Regions from separate parts of the Sporacetigenium sp. TC11 genome, predicted to be linked through region 2. Evidence: a T-box and tRNA genes for the amino acid it is inferred to sense, from the RefSeq annotation. Region 2 holds a T-box; the other holds one or more tRNA genes.
The links. A T-box is a leader RNA that pairs with one kind of tRNA and senses whether it is charged. The one in region 2 lies ahead of ACUSRV_RS09575 (valine--tRNA ligase), so its partner is inferred to be a tRNA-Val.
Positions count from the first base shown of each region.

Region 1: it has a tRNA-Val gene. The T-box ahead of ACUSRV_RS09575 (valine--tRNA ligase) is inferred to sense a tRNA for this amino acid. The anticodon was not compared.

Region 1 covers NZ_JBYVNY010000013.1:34,774-38,198, forward strand. Annotated here, with positions in the region: gene ACUSRV_RS15000 (adenylosuccinate synthase) at 1-781, shown strand, start outside; tRNA gene ACUSRV_RS15005 (tRNA-Lys) at 900-975, shown strand; tRNA gene ACUSRV_RS15010 (tRNA-Glu) at 993-1,067, shown strand; tRNA gene ACUSRV_RS15015 (tRNA-Val) at 1,074-1,149, shown strand; tRNA gene ACUSRV_RS15020 (tRNA-Asp) at 1,155-1,231, shown strand; tRNA gene ACUSRV_RS15025 (tRNA-Thr) at 1,257-1,331, shown strand; gene ACUSRV_RS15030 (ATP-binding protein) at 1,370-2,365, opposite strand; gene ACUSRV_RS15035 (DnaD domain protein) at 2,374-3,425, opposite strand, start outside.
Region 2 covers NZ_JBYVNY010000005.1:140,770-144,194, forward strand. Annotated here, with positions in the region: gene ACUSRV_RS09565 ([Fe-Fe] hydrogenase large subunit C-terminal domain-containing protein) at 1-228, shown strand, start outside; gene ACUSRV_RS09570 (polysaccharide deacetylase family protein) at 380-1,174, shown strand; T-box leader at 1,223-1,432, shown strand; gene ACUSRV_RS09575 (valine--tRNA ligase) at 1,485-3,425, shown strand, end outside.

The DNA.
Region 1 (3,425 bases), on a different contig from region 2:
TCAAATAATAGAAAAGATATATGGTGGACAAGGATTTAAGTTTGATGATATATATGAAGAATACATAGGATATGCGGATAAAATAAGAGGATATGTAGATGATACATCCGTAATATTATATGAAGCTATAAAGTCTGGCAAAAAGGTATTATTTGAAGGGGCTCAAGGTACTCTATTAGATTTAGATTTAGGTACTTACCCTTATGTTACATCTTCTCATCCAACATCAGGAGGTTTCTCTATTGGGGCAGGAATAGGACCTAATATGATAAAAGATGTAGTTGGAATTGTAAAAGCATACACAACAAGAGTAGGAGAAGGACCTTTTGTGACAGAATTGTTTGACGAAACAGGAGAGAGAATAAGAACACAAGGTCATGAATTTGGAACTACTACAGGAAGACCTAGAAGATGTGGATGGTTTGACTCTGTAATAGTTAGATATGCCTCAAGGGTAAATGGACTAACAAGTATATCATTAATGTTATTAGATGTATTAACAGGATTTGACAAAATTAAGATATGTACAGCATATAAATTAGGAGATAAAATAATAAAAGATTATCCTGCATCATTAGAAGACTTAGCTAAATGCGAACCAGTATACGAAGAATTAGATGGATGGAACGAAGATATATGTAATGTAGAAAATTACGATGATCTTCCAGAAAACGCAAAAAATTATATTAAAAGAATAGAAGAGATAGTAGAAGTAAGTGTAGATATGATATCTGTAGGTCCTAAGAGAACTCAAACAATAATTAGAAAAAATATATTTTAATGTATTAAAAGCTGTTAATTTTATTAACAGCTTTTTTTATTAAAAAAATTATAATAATATGTTGACATATGTCGATAAACCTAGTAATATATATAAATGTGAGTGGCACAAATAATATGACCCATTAGCTCAGTCGGTAGAGCACCTGACTTTTAATCAGGGTGTCCCGCGTTCGAGTCGCGGATGGGTCACCATATAATAAATTTAATAAGGCCCATTGGTCAAGCGGTCAAGACACCGCCCTTTCACGGCGGTAACAGGGGTTCGATTCCCCTATGGGTCACCAAAATCCGGGATTATAGCTCAGCTGGGAGAGCACCTGCCTTACAAGCAGGGGGTCACAGGTTCGAGCCCTGTTAATCCCACCATTTGCGGCCTGGTAGTTCAGTTGGTTAGAATGCCAGCCTGTCACGCTGGAGGTCGAGGGTTCGAGTCCCTTCCAGGTCGCCAAAATAACTTTCCCAAAAGTGTGCATGCTAGTGTGGCTCAACGGTAGAGCAGCTGACTTGTAATCAGCAGGTTGTAGGTTCGATTCCTATCACTAGCTCCAATAAAAAATAACCTTAGGTATATACCTAAGGTTATTTTTTATTGTTTAATTTTGCTTTCCCATCTTAAATCATTTCCTACAAACTTAATCACTCTAAAGCTATCTAAGATTCTAGACAAGGTTCTTTGAGTATAAACTTTACCTATTTCCATAGGTGATAAATTTGTAGATATTATTGTCTTTTTTCCTTCAACCAATCTTGAATTTACTATATTAAATAATTCACTATTAGTAAATGAATTAGTAACTTCTGTCCCTAAATCATCTATTATGAGTAGATCACACTCAAATAAGTTTTTATAATTTTCTTCATTAATTATGTTATTGCCTTTTTTAAACTTGTAACTTTCTAATATATCCAGTATTTTAAATGATGTCTGATATATTACAACAAAACCTTTATCTAGAAGTTCCTTAGCTATACAGTTACACATAAATGTTTTTCCTAATCCTGTTGTTCCATAAAAAAGTAAATTTTCTTCATTATCATTTTCAAACTGTAAAACGAAATTTTCACATATAGATAAAATAGTTAAAATATTTTCTCTAGGGGATATAGTACTATTTTCTGATTTTGCATTAGAAAATATAGATATATCAAAGTTTGAGAAGTTTTCTTTATTTAATAACCTATCTAAATTAGACATTTTATAAGCTTCATTTATTATTTCTTGCTTAAGGCAATTGCACTTTTCCCCATTAGATAAAAATCCTTTATCTTTACATGAATCACAGTAATACTTTAATTCTAAGTATTCAAGAGGTATTCCATATTGAGATAATATTTCTTCTTTTTGTTTTTTTAGACTATCCATATTATTCTTAGACTCAAGTACAAGATGTTCTCGTTTTTTAGGATCTAATAAAACGGCTCTTGTTAATTTCAGGCCTGTTTTAGATATTTCTTCATCAATTTTTTTTATTTCTGGTATTTTATCATAAACTTCTTGTTTTCTTCGTTGAAGTGCATAATCGTTATTATCTCTTCTTCTTTCATATTTTAAGAGTATTTGCCTCAACTTACTATCGTTCATTTAATCACCTACTTAAATTTTTCTCTTTGGCTAGCTTCTATTAATTTTTCAAGCTCTTCAGGACTATACTTTGTAAAAGTTTCTTCAAAGTTATGGAATTTAGTTTTTGTATAGGTATTTTGTTGCTTATATTGTTTTGGTTGACTATACTGTTTCGATTGGTTATTTTGAATATTGTCCTTCGATTCTACATCTTTTACTTTTTTAAATCCTTTTTCATTCCAGCTTTTTAGTACTCCGTTTATATACGCTATAGAAGGATTTGAGGTGTTCTTAGACTTTGAACAGGCTTCTAATATAAGTTCTATATCAAAGTTCATTTTATCAATCCAACTATCTATAATTTCCTTTTCTGACTTAGAAGGCTCTCTAGAAAAACCAAGTTCATTAAATATAGTTTTATATATAATATATCTTTCGTTTTTCGTTGATAAAGAGTTTTGTAAATCTTCGGGAGTATATATCTTGGCATCATACCAATTACGTATTATACCTTCTATATAATTAACTGTTTTTACTCCTCTTTTTTCCTTTGCAAACTCATATGCCATTTTTATCATATCTGGATTCATATTATATTTATCCATCATATCTAATATTTGAATTTTTTCATTTGGAACCAAAGGTCTATTTATTGTCTCATTTATAGAATTAAACATTTTTTGGACTTTTGGATTTTCATTTATAGATACTAAATCGTCTGTATTTCCTTTTTTAGGTTGGTTAGGGTTTAGTATATTTTCTATATATAATTTCTTTAAATCTAGAAATTCAACAGAGTAATCATATTCACTTTTTTCATAATTTTTCTGTTTCCTTATAATACCTTTGGATTCCCAAAAATCCCAAGCGGATAACACATCTGATAGAGGTACATTTAAATTTCTAGCGATAGAATTATTATTAAAATTAGGGTTATAAGATGAGTCACAAGCATATCTATATCCTAAGAGATAAACTTTGACGTATAACCCATTTGCCATAGGCATAAATATATCTATGAATATATTGTCAACATGAGTTTCGCCTAAATCTATCTCATTGACTTCTTTAATGAACA
Region 2 (3,425 bases):
ATGGGATGTATAGGTGGATGCGTAGGTGGTCCTAGAAGAAATATAAGCGTAGAAGAGGGAACTAAGAATGTAGATGAATACTCTAATGAAACCTCTATGAAAACTCCATTTGATAATATAAATGTAGCTCAATTTTTAACATCGTTAGGAATAAAGAAAATAGAATCATTAGATTCTTATAATAAAAAAGAAGAAACATCGGACATATTTAGAAGGAAATTCATATAAATAAATAATAACAAACTATAAAAAGCTAGATAAACTTATCTAGCTTTTTATAGTTTAATAAGATTACTTACAAAACTGTAACTTGTCGATTATTGATGAAAATGGTAAGCTAATACTGTATTATGAAATATATTCAGGGGGATTATCGGTAATGAATAAAAAAATAAAATTAATAGGAGTTTTTCTTTTGATTTTTTGGGGGTTATTTTATACAGCAAAGAATTATTCTTTATCATACGATAATTATAATATAAACGATAGACAATTAGCTAACAATACATTGACAAAGTTAATAAAGGCATCTATAGATAATAATGAAAAAGGTCCAAAACCTAGACCTGAAAAGATAGTATATCTTACAATTGACGATGGCCCTTCGAAATATACAGATGAAATAATAAAAATATTAAAAAATAACGATGCTCAAGCTACATTTTTTATGATAGATGGGAATATGAAAAGTTATCCAGAACAAGTAAAAGATATAGTAGATAATGGACATACTCCGGCATTTCACAGTGTCACTCATGACATTCATAAATTATATAAAAATCCAAATCACACTGTAGAAGAGTTTGATATATGTAAGGAAACACTATATAATATAACAGGAATCAATAGTAGTATCATGAGACTCCCTTATGGAAGCAAACCATATATGCCAACTGATTCATATAAGGCGCTATTAAAATCAAAGTATAAAATATGGGACTGGAATTTAGATACTGAAGATTGGAAAAATAGTTCTCAGAAGATAATAAATAACGTAGAAATTTATTCAAAGGGAAAAGATGAAATAGTTTTATTGATGCATGAAAAAGATCAAACAGTACAAGCGTTAGATAAGATAATAAATTACTATAAAAATAATGGTTATGTATTTATGAAAATAAATGAAAAAGAAATTCCTAAAAATTATTGGTTAAATAGTTTTGAAAATAATTAATATTGACAATAATTAGAAGGATATATATAATTATATAAATAAATATATTTAAAAGCTATGAAAAAGAGGAGTATGTAAATACAACTTACAGAGAGGAAGACCCTAGGTTGGAAGGTTTTCTAAGCGATGATTTACAGAAGGTAGCTTTGGAGCTTCTAAGTTGAAGTAACAGTAGGCTTAGACGGCGAGAGTCGTTATATCTATAAAGAGCCAGTTTTTCTGGAATTAAGGTGGTACCGCGAGTTTTTCGTCCTTACAAGTGCGAAAGGCTCTTTTTTATTGCAAAAAACTATTAAATAGGAGGTTTAATATGGAAAAAACTAACTTACCTAAAACCTATGACCCTAAGGATTTTGAAAAGAGATTATATAATGAGTGGTTGGAACAAGATTTATTTAAGGCGAATGTAAATAAAGATAAGAAGCCGTTTACTATAATGCTTCCCCCACCAAATATAACGGGTCAACTACATATGGGTCATGCGCTAGATCATACTTTACAGGATATTCTTATAAGATGGAAGCGCATGGAAGGATATGAAACATTATGGCAACCGGGAACAGACCATGCAAGTATAGCTACAGAAGTTAAAGTGGTTGAAAGAATAAGAGAACAAGAAGGTAAGTCTAAGTATGAATTAGGAAGAGAAGAATTTCTAAATAGAGCCTGGGACTGGAGAAATGAATTTGGTAGAAAAATAGTAGACCAAATGAAGCAATTAGGTGATTCTTGTGATTGGTCAAAAGAGAGATTTACTATGGACGAAGGATGTAATGAAGCAGTTACTGAATTCTTTGTAAAGTTGTATAAAGAGGGGCATATATATAGAGGGAATAGAATAATAAACTGGTGTCCAGATTGTAAAACAACTTTGTCAGATGCAGAGGTTGAGCACGAGGAGCATGAAGGTAATTTTTATCATGTAAAATACCCTATACAAGATAGTGATGAATATATAGAAGTAGCTACAACAAGACCTGAGACAATGTTAGGTGATGTTGCTATAGCGGTTAATCCGAATGACGAAAGATATCAAAAGTTAATAGGAAAAAATGCTATACTACCATTAGTTGGAAGAGAATTAGAGATAGTTGCAGACGATTATGTTGATATGGAGTTTGGTACTGGTGCAGTTAAAATAACACCTGCACATGACCCTAATGACTTTGAAATAGCTCAAAGACACTTCTTACCAAAAATAAACGTTATGAACGAAAATGGAACGATGAACGAAAAAGCTGGTAAGTACAAAGATATGGATAGATATGATTGTAGAAAACAATTAGTGGAAGATTTAAAAGAACACGGATATTTATTAAACATAAAAGATCATAATCATAATGTTGGAGAATGTTATAGATGCCATACGGTAATAGAGCCTAGATTATCAAAACAATGGTTCGTTAAAATGGACGAGTTAGCAAAACCAGCAATAGATGTTGTTAAGTCAGAAAAGGTTAAATTTGTACCAGAAAGATTTGAAAAAACATATCTACATTGGTTAGAGAATATAAGAGATTGGTGTATATCTAGACAGTTATGGTGGGGACATCAAATACCAGCATATTATTGTCAAGATTGCGAAGAAATAGTTGTATCAACAGAAAGACCAGATAAATGTCCTAAATGTAACAGCAATGCATTTAAACAAGATGAAGACGTATTAGACACTTGGTTTAGTTCTGCATTATGGCCGTTTTCAACTTTAGGGTGGCCAAATAAAACTCCAGAACTTGACTATTTTTATCCAACAAACGTATTAGTTACTGGATACGATATTATATTCTTCTGGGTAGTTAGAATGGTATTTGCCGGAAAGTTCTGTATGGATGAAATACCATTTGAGCATGTTTTAATACATGGTTTAGTTAGAGATTCAGAAGGAAGAAAGATGAGTAAATCATTAGGAAATGGTATAGATCCATTAGAAATAATAGAAGCTTATGGAGCGGATGCACTAAGATTTACATTAGCTACAGGAAACTCTCCAGGGAATGATATGAGATTCCATATGGAAAGGGTGGAATCAGCTAGAAATTTCGCAAATAAGCTTTGGAATGCATCTAGATTTGTATTTATGAATATAGATGAAGAAATAATAAAAAATGTAAATAGAGAAAGTGTATCTAATAACTTAACTTTAGCTGATAAGTGGATAATATCAAGGGTTAATAATGTTGTAAAAGAAGCAACAGAAAATATGGAAAAATTCGAACTTGGTATGGCCCTTCAAAAAGTATATGATTTTACT